DNA from 2 places in the Pseudoalteromonas sp. OANN1 genome. Region 2 is predicted to be linked to the other one. Evidence: riboswitches for the same ligand, from Rfam matches in the RefSeq annotation. Region 2 holds a riboswitch; the other holds the start of a gene.
The links. A riboswitch is a leader RNA that binds a small molecule or an ion and turns the genes downstream of it on or off. The one in region 2 is predicted to bind lysine.
Positions count from the first base shown of each region.

Region 1 (9,057 bases), on a different contig from region 2:
ATCGGCACCAAGTAGTCACAGCTGATCTGTGGTTTCACCGATGCAAAAATTGGCACAAACCCAAAGCTTAGTGCGGTTTCGATAATAGCCTTTTGGTTTTGTGGGTCGATATCCGCGGCTTCATCGATGTAAATTGGGATACGATACATTGCTTGCTCTTGATCAGATAGCAGATAGCGAATAAATAGCATGCCACATAAAAGCTTGATGGTGATCCGCGTACCGTTTGAACCGGCTGAGTCAATTTTATCAAAGTGCTCAGTGTCACCTGCGCGGTTGACCACTTCAAAGCGAATATCAAAGAGATCGGTTAACGTCAATCCCGCTTTGTCACTTGCTAGTTTGATGATGTGATCTTTCGCCTCATTAACAGATTTCTCTGAGCTAGGCTGCTCGCTGAGTAGGTCTAAACTTTCGCCTTTTTCATATAAATCTGAAGTGCTAATAATGGTATCTATGCTATCAACTAGCATCTTACGAGGGATGACATTGATTTTGAATGCCTGCAAGTTAGAGATACGATGCTGGCTTATGCCTTTGTTAAAACTGTTCATCTCTCGGCGTAAGCGGTCTAAGTCTTGACGCAGTCCTTTAATGGTTGCGGCCACTTCGGTGAGCGCCACTCGCGCTTGTTTATCGACGGCATCTCGTTCGTTATCTAAGTTATGATACGCACTGATCAGCTTTTGGTACTTAATAGTAACGTCTGACTCGTTTTCAAACTTAGTGATCCCAGCATTGTAGATATGCAAGTAGGTATTACGCACATTAACGTCTAAGTTTCTAAGCTCATTACAATCTTTATTAAACTGGTGGATCACTTCAGAGAGGTTATCAAAATCTAGGTTAATTTCGATTTCGTACGGTGCCAGCTTACCCGAGTATAGGTCTAGTGTGTGGTCGATACGTTCTGACTTCACTTGCTTTAGGCGGTCGGCTTGGCGCACCAATAAGTCTTGCTTGCTTTTAATGATAGAGCGGCGGTCTGAAATCGAACCAGCATTACGTTGAATATCATGCAAATATTCATCAACTTGCTCTCGTTCCATCTCCAGTTGCTCTTTTAGTGCTTGTTGAGCATCAACAGATTGCAACATAGTTTGATATTGCTCAAAGCGCTTCATGGCCGCTTCGGTAGCCATGAGTTCATCATAAAGCGCATCACGCTCTTTTTGCTTTTCAGCGACGTTTGCGGCTACTTCACGCTGTTGCTTTAAGTCGCTAAGTGATTGTTGTAATGACTCCAGCTGTGCTTGCAGTTGGGCTTTGTTCTCACCACTTTGCATTTGCACGGGACTTAGTTTTTTCAACTTAACGGTAGCGCCAGGCACCTTAAGCTCACCACCTTGAACTGACTTAGACAGCGACTCCAAAAATGCGCCAAAGGCATCTTCGTCAGTGATATCAATTTCACCTTGAGAGGTGGTTGAAAACGATAACAAATCTGGATTCAAGATCCGCGAGATCTCTTCCACTTCTTTTAAAGAAAGATCTTCACGCATACGAGTAAACAGGTTGAACTCAAGGTTCTTGAGTTGCAGTTTTAAACTCTTAATCTGCTTTTGTGTTTCGTTGATGCGAAAATCAAGGGTATGGAGACTTTGCCCCTGTGCACTATTAATAGAGAAGGAAAGCTGCTCATATTCCTTTTTTAACAGTGTTAAATTGGTTTTAAGCGTTGCATGATTAGTTAGTTCAAATTCACGTTTTAACGCGTGGAAGTCGGTAAACCATTGCTCGATTTGGGTTTGCTTACGCTCGATATCACGAGACTGTTGGACGTACAGCTGCTGCTTAGACTCAAATTCGCGCTTTTCGGCTTCTATGTCTTCTAGCTGTGTTGCCAGCTCTGCAATTTGCTCGTTGTGATAGTTATCATATTCAACCAAAGCTAAATCGAGTTTCGGGGCGTAAGCCGCTAATTTACCTTTTAATACCGCCTCATTTCCAAGCATTTTCTCAAGGGCTGAAATTGGCTCTTGCATCGACTCCAGCGCATTCAGCTCACGGCGCGCACGGTTGACCTTATCAAAAGCGCGACGCCAGACTTCATAAAAGTCGACTTTCGAGTTCGACATATGGCGTTCGAACACCTTGAGCATAAAGCGTTTTACGTCTTGCGCGCCGAGTTTATGCAGATTCAGAATACGACGGAATATTTCTTTGTATACAGGCGCATCTTGGACATTATTCAGTGGGATCATCTTCAGGTTGATATCACCATCAAATGGTGTGGCGCCACCTGTGAGTAGGGCATTAAGTTCTTGTGCTTTTAGCTCTACAGGCTTAAGTTGTTTTTCCTGTAAGTGATTAAAGAGCTTAGTGTACTTGATGATACTTTTACCTTGGGTGTAATCATCAAGATTCAGTTTGCCTTGATAGCAAAAAAACTGGTGCGCGTAACCGGCGATTTTACCCAGCCCCGCAACGCCAATGACCACATCGCCGTGGGGGAGGTTGGCTTCCAGCAAAATATAGGATTGATCAGAAGAGAAGTAAAACTTACGCGTTTCTTCTAAATCGTGACCATCCCATTCAGTCAGTCTTAAATCGTTGATAAGTGGAAATTGCAGCGCATTGATCACCGAGCTTTTACCAGTGTTATTTGGAGCGCAGATAGACGCGCTTTTATCCAGAGGAATGACACACTTAGCGTATCCGGCGGTGTTTAATAATGCTAGTTTACTTAAGCCGTACAACTGCTCGCTCATAGCTCGTCCTCAATATCATATTGTTCTTCGTTTACTTCCATTAGCGCGTCAATGTAGCGATAAATCGGTGCAAGTAGCATAAAGCCTTGCTCAACCTCACGGGCTAGACCCAGTCTCACCATACGTAAAAACACGTCTTTTCTGAGATCTGAGCCAGAAAAAATCTCTAGCTGGTCAAAAAGATGCTTATTGAGCTGCACTATGGTTTGCATTAGCTCTAGATCGCAGCTTTCATCAAATAGTACGCGAAGCGGATCTTTACCTTGGTTGGCATAGTGTTCAATCAAAATATAAATGGTTAGGGCAATCGCACGGGAAATTTTCCCCATATTTGGCGTGCTTTCATCGCTTGCCAAATAATAAAAGCCACGGGCATCGTGCTGTAAATCATGGCCTAAGGCTGAAAATAGCGCTTGATAGCTATCAATTTGCTGATCTAATTCTTGCCAAAGGGTAGTGTCTTGCTCACTGATATGATACCCGCTCACCAGTTTTTTATTAATGGCTTGGAGTTCATTGAGCATGTCTAAGTTAATTGTCGTCATAATGCTAATCTTGTTTTGCTTTGGCACTAAATGGATATAAAGAGAAGGTATGCGATGCGATAGTGATCTTGCTCTTTTGTTGTTCTTGGCTAAGTGCCAAGTCAGATTCGTTGATCAGCTTTTGATAAAGAAACAGCATTTCGTCTGCTTCAAGATCAGGGTAGCTATCGCTTAAAAAGCCCAATAGTGCCTGGCGCTTTTTACCGGTTTGTTGAAATCTCGTTTTTACCGAGTTGTAATCTGGAATGTTAGGACTTTGATAAGCTGGCACATCATCGTGATCGGGCAGCTGATATTCTTCATGCTCAAACTCAACGAGACTTGCCATATAAGCGACCATGTGACGCTTTTGTCCGAGGTTAAAACGTTGAATGTCTGACACAAATTCTGGTTGAACTGGTGAGAGTAAGCGGTCAACGCCGCGCTTTCTAATTTGTCCAAGGACTTTGGAGGCTTGGCGTGTAATGAGTGTATTGCGGCGTAGCTCTTCTCTTAACGGCATTAGGAGATCGGCACTGCGGCTTAAACTTTCTCTACCAATGAGGTGCATATCTAAAATACGTGTTCTGAGCTGCTCCAGCATACGTTTGTCTGCAGCGCCACGGCCTAATTGTTCAATCTCGTCAATTTGCTCACTGACCTGAAGCTCTATTTGATCAAAGCAGCGTTGGAAAGGGCCATGAATATCGACCATTTCCAGCATCGGTTCGATATATTCGTCAAAAGCTTCCAATACGGCTTTATATCTCATGCCAAGAGAAAGCGTTGAGGTGTCAGATTTGGCTTGTTCAACCAAGTTCATGATAGCGCTTTCGTTATGTTCGAACAGCTTAACAATTTTACGAACGCGTTCGTCCATAATGCGGCTAAAACGGCGTAGCTCAGAGTAGTCAGCCTCTTCACCAGCTTGTGCGATGCGATTACCTAATCTTTCTAAGTCTTTTACCAGCACAGTGATCTCTTCTGCTAAACCAAGGCTCTCTTCTTGTAAAAGAAAGCTGGCGAAGTCAGCGATTGCACGGTTGATTTCTAACTGTGAAGATTTAGCTAAAGGGATAATAATTTCTTGTTGGAGTAATCGATTGGTTTCTTTATAAATTCGTTCACTCGACCAGCTAGGGTTTTTCTGTTTTAGGATGTTTTGTACATCTTTTAGACTGAAATCTGCGAGCTTAAATCGTTTAAAAAGTAGCTCGAGTACGCTCCAGTGTTCATTTATCGTATTTAATAATTTTTTTGCTGGGATCATAACTTTCCAGTGTGTAGTAGTTAAGTTACATCACTACTTCATCAATTTGTCACAAAATGTTTATCGTACGTAGCATGGGGACTGTGATGGTGCTAGAATCCGCCGCGAAAACGAACCCACCCCTTGTTACATTTAATTACAGGTTGTTTACGCATTATGGTCACGCCCATTATTCTAACCCTGATCGCCATCGCTTTTATACTCATCGTTATAGAAGATATTATTCACGTAAACAAGGCCAAAACAACGCTTTTTTTTGGTACTTTATGTTGGATTATCGCCTTTATCTCTCCAATTCATGGTCAAAGCCCAGAAATTGTACAAATTGAGCTAGACCATAACATTTTGGAAATCGCGACACTTTGGCTGTTCTTAATGGCTGCAATGACATTTGTTGCCTACTTGAACTCAAAAGGGTTTATCCAAAATATTGTTCACCGGATCATGCCAACCCATATTAGCGAACGCAAGCTAATGTTTTTGGTCGGTGCGTTTGCATTCGTATTTTCGTCAATATCGGATAACATCACCGCGACGCTTATTTCATTAGCTGTAGTCATGTCTTTGAAATTAGACCCGAAAAAGCTAATTAGATATGCGACGTTAATCATCTTTAGTGTTAACTCCGGTGGGGTATCATTGATCACCGGTGATGTAACCACCTTGATGATATTTCTAGCCGATAAAGTGACTATCCCTGATCTGCTTTTACTAATCGCTCCCTCTATTTTTAGCGTATTTATCTTAGCTGCGATGCTGTCAATCGGCATGAATGATAAGATCACCTTTGAAAAGGCTGAATTACGCAGAATTGAAAAGACCGATATCACCATTGCGCTCATCTTCTTATCAACCATTTTTGCCACGTTATTCTTAAGCGTGCAATACCATGTACCGCCGATGTTAACCTTCTTATTTGGCTTGTCTTTGATGTTCTTAATGGCGCAATTCTTGATGCGCAAGAAGGACGTAAATAAGAAAATCATCGACTATATCCGTGAAATTGAATACGACACTTTATTGTTCTTTGTGGGTGTGCTGTTATTAGTTGGTGCGTTGAAAGAAGTCGGTGTATTGTCTAAGTTTACCGATTTATATCTGCATCTTGCGCCGGAATACGCAAACTACTTGGTCGGTTTAATGAGTGCGGCGGTAGATAACGTGCCTTTGACGGCTGCGCTATTAAAAGCAGACATTACGATGACTCCAGCGCAATGGCTAACCTTTACTTATGCGACTGGCGTTGGTGGCTCTATGCTCATTATTGGCTCTGCAGCGGGGATCATTGCAATGAGTAAGGTTAAAGCTTTAACCTTCTCAAGCTATCTTAAAATGAGTATCTACCTGCTTATCGCATATACCATTGGATATAGTGGCGCGTATTTCGCGGGTCAGCTTATTTAAGATCAATGGATTTAATTTTTTACCGCTTTGGGATAAGTTTTTCATAAATAACTTGACACCTAGACGGCTAAAAGATAATTTTCTTACATCGCCCGCATTTATTGCGGGCTTTTATTTTGCTTTTATTCAGATTAACAAAGGCAAAATAAACAGAAGAGGCGCGATGCTTAGGTAGTTAGTGTGAGGTGACGAGACCAATGATCACTAGTGAGGGAAGTATTCGCCGAGGAGAAAAGTTGCTCGTCGCAACGATTCTTCGGTTTACGAGGCTGAATCCTCGGAACTGTCACCGTATTGGTGGAGAGCTTCTGGCAAAGGTCATTTCAAGCGTTCGTCTTTCTAGAAATCCCATGCCGAGTTCTCCTTATAAAATTTGACTGTGCCAACAGTCGAGAGGAGAGAAAATGAATTCGCAGTATGTTGTAGCCAAATTTGGCGGTACCAGTGTCGCTGACTTTGAAGCTATGTCTCGTTGTGCTCACATTGTTCGTGACAACCCAAATGTTCGAGTGGTCGTTGTTAGTGCATGTGCTGGCGTAACCAATCACCTTGTAACGCTAACCCAACAAAAGGAAGATGAAGCCGGGCGCAAAGCAGTTGTTGCAGCGGTTGAAAACATACAGCAAGCGATTATCGACCAAGTGTCTTTGGATGCTGATCTTGCTGAGGGTTACAAGCAAACGTTCAGTGAATTTGAAAGCCTTGCGAGTTTACCTGCACTTAGCAGACAGCAATGCGATGAAATGCTGAGCTTTGGCGAACGTTTTTCTTCTTATTTGTTTACCCAAATATTACGTAATAACCAGGTTCAGGCGTCGCGCTTTGATGTACGTAAAGTGCTTAAAACAGATAATCAATTTGGTAAAGCGAATCCAAATGTCGCAGCTACGCTTGAAGCTGCGCAAACTAATTTGGTCGCGCTACTTGGCGACACAGTACAGGTGACACAAGGGTTTATTGGTAGTGACCAATACGGCCAGACGACTACGCTTGGTCGTGGTGGTTCTGACTATAGTGCTGCATTGTTAGCTGAGGCAATTGACGCGTCAAGTGTGCATATTTGGACCGATGTCGTTGGTATTTTCAGTACCGATCCGCGTTTGTGTGTAAAGGCTAGACCAATTCCTCGTTTGAGTTTTGATGAAGCGGCAGAAATGGCGACATTTGGTGCTAAGGTGCTACATCCCGCAACTATATTGCCAGCGAGTCGTAAAGGTATTTCAGTATTTGTTGGTTCAAGTCGTGATCCGCAAGCGGGTGGCACTTGGATTGAAAAAGAGAAAACGGCGCAAGCAGGCATTCGTGCAGTGACACAACGCAAAAACCAAATACTATTGACGCTAAAGAGCCCTGAAATGCTCCTTGCTAGCGGCTTTTTGGCTCGTATCTTCACCATTTTAAGTAATTACAATATATCGGTTGACTTGGTAACGACTTCGGAAATTAGTGTCGCGCTTACGCTAGATAACGCGCCGAATGCTTCTCGACCAGAGTTAGAACAAGCTTGTTTGGATGAACTTGGCGAGTTTTGTCATGTGACCGTTGAAAATAATCTTACTTTGGTGGCCATGATAGGTTCTGAGATCCAGTTGAAGAAGTGCCAACTTAACCTGATGGATGTGTTGTCAGAGTTTAATATTCGACTAATTTGCCATGGTGCGAGCAAGCACAATCTGTGCTTTTTAGTTGAGCAGCAGGAGTCAGATCAGGTCGTGCAGTCAATTCATGCTAAATTACTAGAGGTTGCATAAGTGAATTTATTGCCCATTCGGAACTAATAAAAAAGTTGCATTATTGAGTGATGGGTGGCACTTTGTTTATAACGGTTAGGGTCTGCTGACCATCAAGTTTGTTTTTCCCTAGGAGTGCCATCATGAATTATAAAGACGTCTACGAATTCTGGTTTGTTGAATGCACTGAATCAGATTGGTGGAAGAAGTCTGCGGACTTTGATCGCATAATAAAAAATCGCTTCGGTATCTTGCACCAAATGGCGCACCAAGGTGAGCTTTCGAGCTGGAGAGCAACACCACTTGGCGCGCTGTGCGAAATCATTATCTTAGATCAGTTTTCACGCAATATATTCAGAGACACTCCAGAGGCGTTTGCCAGTGATCCTTTGGCGCTAAGCCTCACCCAACACGCCATCGAAAAGGGCTATCACCGCCAGCTCAACGATACTGAATTGATGTTTTTATACCTACCTATGATGCATAGCGAAAGTCGCATCATCCATCGTGCAGCAGACCATTATTTTCGCGACCTGCCTAATTATGATTTTGAAGTCGCGCATAAAAAAATTATCGATAGATTTGGCCGATATCCCCATCGAAATGAAATACTCAATCGCGATTCAACAGAAGAAGAAATGGACTTTCTAGAGACGCCCAACTCGAGTTTCTGAGGCACGGCTAGAACCTCTCGCATTTTCAGCGGAAGTACGTATAATCGGCCGTCTACAAAAATAATGATTGATTACAGACATGGCTCATACGCGCGATGGATTTCAAAGCCGACTTGGCTTTGTGTTAGCAGCAGCTGGTGCGGCTGTTGGACTTGGTAACATTTGGGGATTTCCCACACAAGCCGCAAACCACGGTGGCGGTGCATTTTTACTGGTTTATTTTGCGGTAATTTTCTTACTCGCATTACCTGCACTTTACACAGAATTGTACTTAGGCCATCAGGCACAAGCAAACCCAGTTAAAGCACTTAAGACTGCTTGGCGTGAAGGTAATCCGAAAATAGGAGCCGCGGCGGGGTATATCGGCCTTGCTGGTGCTATCGTGATGCTCAGCTTTTACTCCATTGTGGCTGGATGGATGCTGTCTCATGCACTTGCTCCTCTTGCGCAAATGGCTGAATTAGATACCGCACACCAGTTTCTTAGCGGTGACTCGATGCTGAGAAACTTTATCTTTACGCCACTGATGCTAATTTTGACTGCGAGCATTATTCTCAAAGGCGTAAAATCAGGTATAGAAGCTTGGTCGCGCAGACTTATGCCGTTGTTACTGGTATTACTGCTTTGCCTTATTGGCTATATGGCGACGTTAGACGGCGCAGCAGAGGGGTTTAGAACGTATTTAGTTCCAGACTTTTCAAAAATTAGCGATCCTGATTTGATCATCGCGGCGATGGGGCAGGC
Region 1 covers NZ_JAMXSE010000004.1:70,268-79,324, forward strand. The annotation lists gene NH462_RS05085 (ATPase) at 1-2,711, opposite strand, end outside; gene NH462_RS05090 (hypothetical protein) at 2,708-3,256, opposite strand; gene NH462_RS05095 (hypothetical protein) at 3,261-4,505, opposite strand; gene nhaD (sodium:proton antiporter NhaD) at 4,662-5,909, shown strand; lysine riboswitch at 6,055-6,225, shown strand; gene lysC (lysine-sensitive aspartokinase 3) at 6,314-7,660, shown strand; gene NH462_RS05110 (DUF924 family protein) at 7,783-8,313, shown strand; gene NH462_RS05115 (sodium-dependent transporter) at 8,393-9,057, shown strand, end outside.
Region 1: it holds a riboswitch for lysine, as region 2 does, so the genes downstream of both, lysC (lysine-sensitive aspartokinase 3) here and dapA (4-hydroxy-tetrahydrodipicolinate synthase) in region 2, are expected to answer to the same signal.

Region 2 (9,057 bases):
GAGCTTGAGGTTATTGCTTGGACGCAAAAAGCAGAAGAGCTGGTTTTGTATGCTCGAGAGCGCGCGTTATCATTTTACGAGCGTCATGGCTACGAAGTGGTTGAAAAGGCACACTTAGCCTATGGCGATGTACAGCACTGGAAAATGGTAAAACAACGACCTACAGAGCCGGGCTGGTTTAGGCAGCCAGATTGGACCCATGTATTACAAAATACTTGGCGCGAGTCTATTCCAATCAGTGATGCGATGGGGATTAAAGTCGAAAGCTATACCGACTGGCAGTTTTCCACTAAGGCTGATTTAAAAGCGAACCTCAATTTACACAACTCGATGTTTGCAGGCTCTATATATAGCATGGCGACGCTAACGGGCTGGGGGGCGACTTATTTAGCACTTAAAGAGCTTGGCTTAGAGGGAGATATTGTGTTGGCTGACGCCAATATTAAATACCTAAAACCTTTAACCACGGCACCAGCGGCAACGGTTACCATTGCGGACTGTGAAGGTGAATTAAAAGCGCTAGAGACGGCTGGCAAAGCAAAATATGTGGTGCCAGTGAATGTCTATGATGGTGACATGCTAGTTGCTAAATTTGAGGGACAGTTTGTGGTAATTAAACCGCAATAAGCAGAGAATTATTCTCAGCTTTCCAAACGAAAAAGCTCTGAGTGTTCAGAGCTTTTTTGTATTCGAATGTGCTTAAAGAATATCAGTGAGCAATACGCCAATACCAAGCCTTTGGGTATGCGTGTTGTAGTCTATTAAGCTTTCGCCGTAGCCATTAAAGTACTGTGCGTAGCCACGCAACCTTCCCCAAATCGGGAATGACCAGTCTAGCTGAATTGCACCGCGATTATCGCTGTTTAAGTTATTGCGCCACATAAAGCCAAACTCATGCTCTTCGTGGCGATATACCCCACTAAACTCAAAGTGACCTAAGTACTCATCGATATTTGGATTGTCGTCTCCACGCGGATCTAATGCATCGTCCTTATCATTTTCCGGTAAGCGGTACCAGGGTTTAAAGCTGAATACAAAGCCTCGGTTTTCCCAAATAAAATTCGCATAGATACGATTCCAAGAGCGGGAGTTTGGTTGACTGCGACCGTTAGATTGATGAGAAATCCCAAGCACAAAGGCCATCTCATCGCCCCACAGCACGTTTTCATCATCTAAAAAGTTAATCCAAAAGATTTCTGGCTCATAGTTGGTTTCACGAAATGGCGAAGACACATCTTTGTTGTACAGCTGCCAATATGATTGTAGTGTAAAAGCAAAATAAATTGCCTGATCTTTATCCGAGAAGTTTTTATAAATAGGCGCTTTTAACGAAATTTGGTATTTGGCTTCAAAATTGTCGATTGGCTCGCCATCTTCATCATCAATGGCTTTTAGACCGTCGAATGGTCTGCTGTTGACATTGGTCATATAGGACACAGGCAAAATATAATTGCGCTTATGTGGTGTTAAGACATTACGGTTTTTTTCCGTTACACGTTCACGCGCCATGCGTTTATCTAATTGGCTTAAGGTTTTATCAGCATCAGCCTCGGCACATTCGGTACGGACCTGCTCTATGGTTTTATCTTTTTCTCCAGTTAACACCGCGTTTAGCACGCACTGTTTGACTAAATCGATTTCATCTTCCTGTTGGGCTTCTTGAGCGTAAAGTGGCAAGGTAAGCAAGGCCAAAGCCGGTATTGATAAGTCTGTAAATTTCATCCTATGTGCGCCGAGAGTAAGTACAATTGATTACATTATTAACCAATGATAATGAAAGGGAAATGAATCTCGAAGGTCAAAAATGTCAGAAAGAAAAATACGTACGAATAAGAAAAAGGTGGCGGCTATCGCCGCCATACCTTAGTAAGCGTTAAGCTAAACAAGCAGAGCTTATTTGCTTTGACTTACTCTCACGCAATAAAAGTACTCAAGTTAAAGCGTTTCAACTTGAGTAAAAAACTTATAAAGCTCAGTACCTTGATTCACACTAGCAGAGGCAAAGTGCAAAATGGCGATGGCATCTTCGTCTAACTGGATCTCATTTAAGGGCGTTTCTGATAAATAGCGCTCCATTCTGAGAATTTTGGCGATGGTTTGACCCGCCTTGATATGCTCACCAAGCTTTGCCGTGTACTCCACCATGCCTCCCATCGGGGCATAAAAGGCACGATAGTTCTCTAGTCGACAGACGTAGCGGGTGATGTCTCGTGGCATAAAGTGCGCGTCTTGAAAGGCCTGTTTATGGTTTAGGTAGCTCAAAATGCTATTAGCGTCATTCAATGCTTCCGCTAAATCAATTTTTTCTTGAGAGCCAAGTTCAACCGTAAACGCTTCAGTTAATACTGGGATCTCTCGGCCTATAGCCTGATAGGCTTGCTGCAAGTTCCACCATGGACAAAAACTTGCTTCATCCATTGCTCCATCAAAGTCACTTGGAATAAGTAACACATGTGGAATATCAAAATATCGAGCGCTGTCTTTTGCATACTCAGGACAATACAGGTGTTTTGCTGAAATTGGTCCCGTATGAAGGTCTAAAACAATGTCAGCTTCATGAGCTAGGCGCTGTAAACTCAAGGCGATGCGCTTACCTGTTGTCAACCTATCTAAGGGCCCATCAAGTAGTGCCTGGGTACGCTCAACTAATCGTTGGCGAAATTGCTGAGCGATTTCTGTTATTGGTAGCGTCGGGTTTTGCTCCACAAACTCGGCAACCAACCCGGAATGGTTGATGTACATTCGATTCCAATTCGTGCCTGTAATTGGATCGAAACGCCCTAAGGTAAACTCACCAGATTTCTGATTACAACCAATCGGGTTTGCGTAAGGCACTAAGGTGATGTCCGCTTTTAATGACAATTGCTTCAACTGTTCTAGTAGCTGATAAATCACTGCATTACCTTGCACTTCGGCGCCATGCATATTCGCTTGAATATACACCTTAGGCCCACTGCCATCGCCTTTAATGCGATAGACCGGAATAGTCAAAGGCAAGCCATTGGCAATTTCACCAACCTGAATATGTTGTTGTGTAATGGTATTCATGTTTACCTCAAATAACTTGAAGCGGGCTCTGCTTCACGGACACAGCTGATTTCTCCACCTGAGATGATGTACTCTGCTGGGAGCTCATGACATAAAAAGAACGGCATACTTTCGGTGTAGCCGTAAGCGCCACACTGACTGAAAACAAGCCAATCGCCATCGGCACTGTCGCTTGGTAAGACTAGGGTGCCTAATTTATCCAATGCAGTGCAAAGTGGGCCATGAATATGAAAGTCTGTGGCCTCAGCTTGAGACTGGCGTAACAATTCAGCGGGGAAAGCTTGTCCGGTAACGGCTGGGCGCAGCAGGTGATTGACACCGCCTGCGACAATCAGTTGTTGTTCTCCGTAGTTTTGCTTTTGTTCCACCACAGGGTTGAGATAAAAACCACATTCGCCAACCGCATAGCGGCCTAACTCCATCCATAATTCTTGCACTTGCGTGGCGGTTTTTATTAATGCGAGCGTGTCTAATAATTTCTGCCAATCGAGAGAAGGGCTTTGCCTATCATAGGGAATGCCAAGGCCGCCACCTAAGTCGAGCACCTTTAGAGTAATCCCTAAATCAGCAGCGAGCTGAACTAAAGGTGCAACCATTGCCTGCCAAAGTTCAGCGAGCGTATCGCTGCAGAGCATATTGCCCCACTGGAAAATATGCAGTCCGACAAAGTCTAGGTAGGTGTAGTCACTTAAAGTTAGGGCTTGCCACTGCTCTGCGCCAAGACCAAAAGGAGTCAGCGTATTGCCACCAAGTGGATTGTGCTCTGCTTTATCAAAGCGTAACTGCACCCGCAGTAAAACTTCAAATTGAAGCTCAAACTCTTCGGCCACTTGATTTAACCAGCGTACTTGATTGTGACTTTCAGCCACGAAAATACGTACGCCTTGTGTGGCAAAATGACGGATCTGCTTTAGCGATTTGGCAGGACCTGTGTTGAGCACGCGTTCAGGTGCGATCCCTTGAGATAACACCTGATCAAGCTCGCCGCTAGATGCCACATCAAAGTTAAACCCTGCGTTATCTAGGGTTTTAATGATATGTGATAACGGATTCGCTTTTACGGCATACCAAAGCTTAACGATTTGCTGATCAACTAAGGGCTTAACATGCGCACTTAGCTTATCTAAATCGTAGCAAAAGAATGGCGTATCTTGTTGCTGGATCAATGCCTCAGCTGCAATTCGCTGTGACGTGCTCAACCAAGTCATTAGCGTAGAACCTCTTCCAGCGCCAGTGATGCATCACTTTGTTCATCACGGTATTTTACGATAAGTGCGCATGACATACTTAGTCCTTGCTCGCGCGCCCACTCACTTGAGGCTGGACGAGAGCCTGGGATCACTATCGCGTTTTCAGGGATGGCTTCACCTTTGTCAAGCAAGCGCTCGTTCACGCAGTCATAGACAGGAATACTTGCTGAAAGGCGCACACCCGGTGCTAATACGGCACCGCGTTTAACAACAACCCCTTCAACCAATACACAGCCTGCACCAATAAAGGCATCGTCTTCAACAACAACAGGACTGGCTCCAACCGGCTCTAATACACCGCCCACTTGTACTGCTGCGCTAAGGTGGACATTTTTACCAATTTGCGCGCAAGAACCAACCAACGCATGACTATCTACCATAGTACCTGAATCAATATAGGCACCAATGTTGACATAAGCCGGTGGCATAATGATTGTGCCCGCTGCGACGTAAGCGCCACGTCTCACACTGCTTCCGCCAGGAACCATACGAACGCCATCTTGGGCAGCAAATCCGCGTGGTGCTAAGTTGTCTTTATCAACAAATCCACCCGGGAATTCCGTATTTACGCCATTTCTAAATGCTTCAAGGATCCCTTGTTTTACTTCTACATTAGCATGCCAATGGCCTTGCTCATCCTGTGTTGCAGCACGTACTGTGCCATTTTCTAAATCGTTTAGTAGGGTTAACCAGCTCATGTTTACTGCCTTAATTCCAAGATAAAATCGTTTCGTTCGCGCGAGTGATCGCATCGGTATGGGTGAGTTCCAAATGTGTCAGTGGCGGGCGCAAGTTTGGACTTGTGAGCTTCCCTTGCAAGTGCATTAACACTTTGACTGGTATGGGATTTGCCACTGCAAATAAGCTATTTGCAGCTTCTGACCAAGTGGTAAATAAATTAGGAGAGGTGCCGCTTAACGAGCGCCTTACAAATTCTGCGGTTTGCTGTGGCCATGCATTTGCCGCAACAGACACTAGCCCCGTTGCACCTGCTTGTGCAAAGTAGGGCATTAAGCCATCGTCGCCGCTATAGATGGCGACATCAGGTGCTGCCTGACGAAATGCTTCAAAGGTGGCAATATCACCACTGGCTTCTTTTAGTGCCCACAGATTAGGGTGGCAAGCTAGTTCGCCGAGTAGGTCAGGGGCGATAGCAACGGCACTGCGACCAGGTACATTGTAGAGCATGCAAGGGTTGTGGCTCTCATCGAGTAGTGTGCTAAACCAATGCGTCAGACCAACTTTGCCGGGCTTTGCGTAGATTGGTGAGCCAAGTAAGAGTGCATCAATGGGCTGCGTATTACAAAAGCGCACCCATTGTGTTTGCTGCTCAAGATTACTGCCGCCAACGGCAACCATGAGTGGTACGCTTGGGGCGAGCTGGCAAACAAACTCAACGATTTGTTGCTGCTCTTGTTGGGTAAGCGCAAGGCCTTCGCCGGTACTGCCTAGTAAAAGAATACCGTTACGAGCTTGCTCTTGATCGCGTACAAGCGTCGTTAATGCGCCAAAATCAACCTGATTTTCAGCATCAAAAGGCGTTACTAAAGCAGTCCACAACGGATAGTCAGATAAATTGAATTGTGATTTCATCTCTACCGAACTTAAATCATGTTCGGAGTTAGGAGGGTGTCCAAACTTCGAACTGTTAAAATTCGAAGAGCAATGGACTTAAAAAGGATAAGGCAGCCAATGGCCTTATTTTTCTAAGACCAGAAGCTCTCCACCAAGTATGTTGGTGACAGTCGCTGGGATTCAGCCCAGTCGCCCGAAATGAGTATTAGCAAACAATAACTCAATTTCTCGGCGTATATTCCCCTCACTAAGCTGCAACGGAGTTTGCTCTCCTTCACTTAGTTACCTGAATAACGCACCTCTTCCAGCCCTCAGTTTGACGCCGTAGCATCAAACTATCTAAATAGGGTGAGCGCGCATTGAAACATTTTGGCCGTCTAGGTGTCAAGCATCAGACTGTAAATATTACGATTGTTAACTACACTTAGCATTGCAGCTGAGACAATGCGATGAGATGAAAAACAAAAAAATGTCGTTAATAAATAAAGTTAAAAATCGTTATATCGGGGCATTACTAGCTATGGCTATATTGCTGTCGATGGCGATGGGGGTTATGCAGTATTTACTGTATCAGCAGAGCCAAGACGCACACGTAATTAATATTGCGGGTATGCAGCGGATGCTGTCCCAACGTATCGCACTTTTCAGTGCACAAGAGGATAAAATAGACAGTGAGGTGCTGCGTCAAACCATTGATAAATTTGAAAGTAATCATGAGTTTTTAACTAAAACAGAGGGAGGAGAGGCTATTTATTTGAATGAGGCGCTTGCAGCGCTTTACTACCAAGAGCCAGTGCAATTGGATTTGCAAAGTAATACTTTTATCACTTTATCAAGGTCTCAGTTACAGCTATCCACTCCTCAACTGGTGGAACAAATCTTTACTGCATCTCAGCATATACTCCCAAAACTGAATGAGGCCGTTTCACTATTCGAGCAGCAAGCGCGAAGTAAGACAGAGATGGTGAGGAAAATTGAATTGTTAATTTGGCTGCTCGGACTGTTGCTGCTGTTTATAGAAGCGAAATTTGTATTTCGTCCAATGGCACAAGAAATTGCTGAGACACTTGATAAATTAGAGGCGGCAAGAAAGCTTGCCGACGATGCACTACACTCAAAATCACGATTTTTAGCACGCGTTAGTCACGAGCTAAGAACGCCATTGCAGGCTATTCATGGGTATTTAGATGAATATCTGAGTAACAAAGAAATCCAACACTTACAGCATGTGAAAAGCGCGGCAAATCAATTGGATGTATTACTTTATTCGGTTCAAGATTTTAATAACCTTTCCGAGCAAGAAGTGGTAATTGAGCGTCATCAAGTCGCGTTGCGAGAAGTAATAAAATCAGCCTGTATTGCCTTTCAACTAACCGCACACAAGAAATCTCTCGCTTTTAATTTGGCATTGAGCAATGAGTTAGATGTGACCTGTTATTGTGATTGTAAGCGTGTTGGTTGGTTGATCAGTGAATTGGTCAATAATGCAATTAAATTTACTGAGCGTGGCAGCATTCAAGTATTTGCGGATCTGGTTGTAGATGAAGATACGCCATATTTAGAGTTTGTTGTTGAAGATACTGGGCCTGGGTTCGACTATCAGCAGCTACGAGAAGCTGTGCATAGCGAACATTTTCAAGGGGCGCAGTTAGGGCTTAAACGTTGCCAATTACTCACCTCAGCGCTTGGGGGACGATTAGATTTTATTGAGAGGGAGCCAACGGGTACAAGAGCAACCTTGAGAGTTCCCATTGAAATTGACAACCAACAGACATTGGCTCGTAAAATGAAGCCGGTGTCAGCTCGCATTTTGCTAGTGGAAGATAACTTACTAAATGCGCGCGTGATTGAAAAAATGCTCCAGCCCGTAGCCAAACAAGTAACGCATGTTGAACATGGTGAAGGTGCCCTTGAAGTATATGAGGTGGGTAAGTTCGATATCGTGCTAATGGATTTAAATATGCCTGTGATGGATGGCTTTGAAGCCACTGAGCGTTTGAGAAAGCTAGATCCAGCTGTGCCTATTTTGGTCGTGACCGCAAATACCAATGCGGAGGATCTGGATAAGGTCTACGCACTTGGCGCAACGGCTCATTTGTATAAGCCGTTGCAACCGGATGTGCTGCATAGCAAAGTGGCGCTATTACTGAATAAGTGTGGAGACTTAGTCTCGTCTTAAACGAATATTTCCAACTCCGACTTCTGCATCGATGGAATACTGGCCTTGACCACGATAGTCTGTTGTCGAGCCAACCATACTCTTTTCGGAAGTTTCTACATTGCCAAAACCCGACATTGCTGTTTTACCAACACCTGAATCTAAAGACACTTTTTTGAAATCGGTGGTGGTAGTCTCAATTTTAATTTTTCCTACGCCTACCTCTAAATCAGCAGAGTTATTAAGATCTTGAATATCAATTTTGCCAACACCAACCTCAACATCTAAGGCCAAATTAACAGGCACCTTAACTTGCCAAGATAGTTCATAATCATCTGAATTGATCTCAAGTGATAATTTATCCCCTGATGTGTTGCTGTTTAGGGTGGCCTCACTCACATCTGGTTTACCAAACCAACTGTCTGACTCTTTCGGTTCAACCAAAATTTCGACCTCTATGGTGTCGCCGTTGTAAGTTTGTAGGTCGATTTTACCTACGGCAATATCCACTTCTAACTCGGCTAGGCTATTGCTTGGGAATGATGCTGTAATGGTTTTTGAATCTTCTGCTTGTGCAGTCATTGCCGCTGCACTTAATGCTAAAACTAACGCTACCTTTTTCATTATTTTTTACCTTCAACGAGAGTGTTTGAAAGGTAAGTCGCACATAAAAATGAAAAGGTTTAAAAAGATTTTTATTTTTTTAGGGCGTGTTAATGGAAGTATCTGTTTAACACGCCTACAAAGTAAACTGCTTACCTCTTAGCAAGATAGCGCTGAGTGTTATAGTCGGGTGACTGAATAACCATTGTTTTTAAGTTGCTCAACAAGGCCATATTTTTCAACAAGATGTAATGCACCAACGGCAATAAACGTTGATTCATTAGGGAGCTGCTTTTTAAGCATTTTCACCCAGTTATTATTGCGTTCAATGATCATCAATTGCTCGGCTAATTTGCCATATTTATCATCCGAAAAACTTACCTGATAGTAATGGGATAACTTCTCTAAATCGCCGCTTCGCCA
Region 2 covers NZ_JAMXSE010000018.1:31,528-40,584, forward strand. The annotation lists gene NH462_RS15010 (bifunctional GNAT family N-acetyltransferase/hotdog fold thioesterase) at 1-627, shown strand, start outside; gene NH462_RS15015 (phospholipase A) at 700-1,722, opposite strand; gene NH462_RS15020 (M14 family metallopeptidase) at 1,936-3,048, opposite strand; gene NH462_RS15025 (PLP-dependent decarboxylase) at 3,051-4,256, opposite strand; gene NH462_RS15030 (2,3,4,5-tetrahydropyridine-2,6-dicarboxylate N-succinyltransferase) at 4,256-4,996, opposite strand; gene dapA (4-hydroxy-tetrahydrodipicolinate synthase) at 5,007-5,891, opposite strand; lysine riboswitch at 6,007-6,185, opposite strand; gene NH462_RS15040 (response regulator) at 6,328-8,052, shown strand; gene NH462_RS15045 (hypothetical protein) at 8,038-8,655, opposite strand; gene NH462_RS15050 (TraB/GumN family protein) at 8,815-9,057, opposite strand, start outside.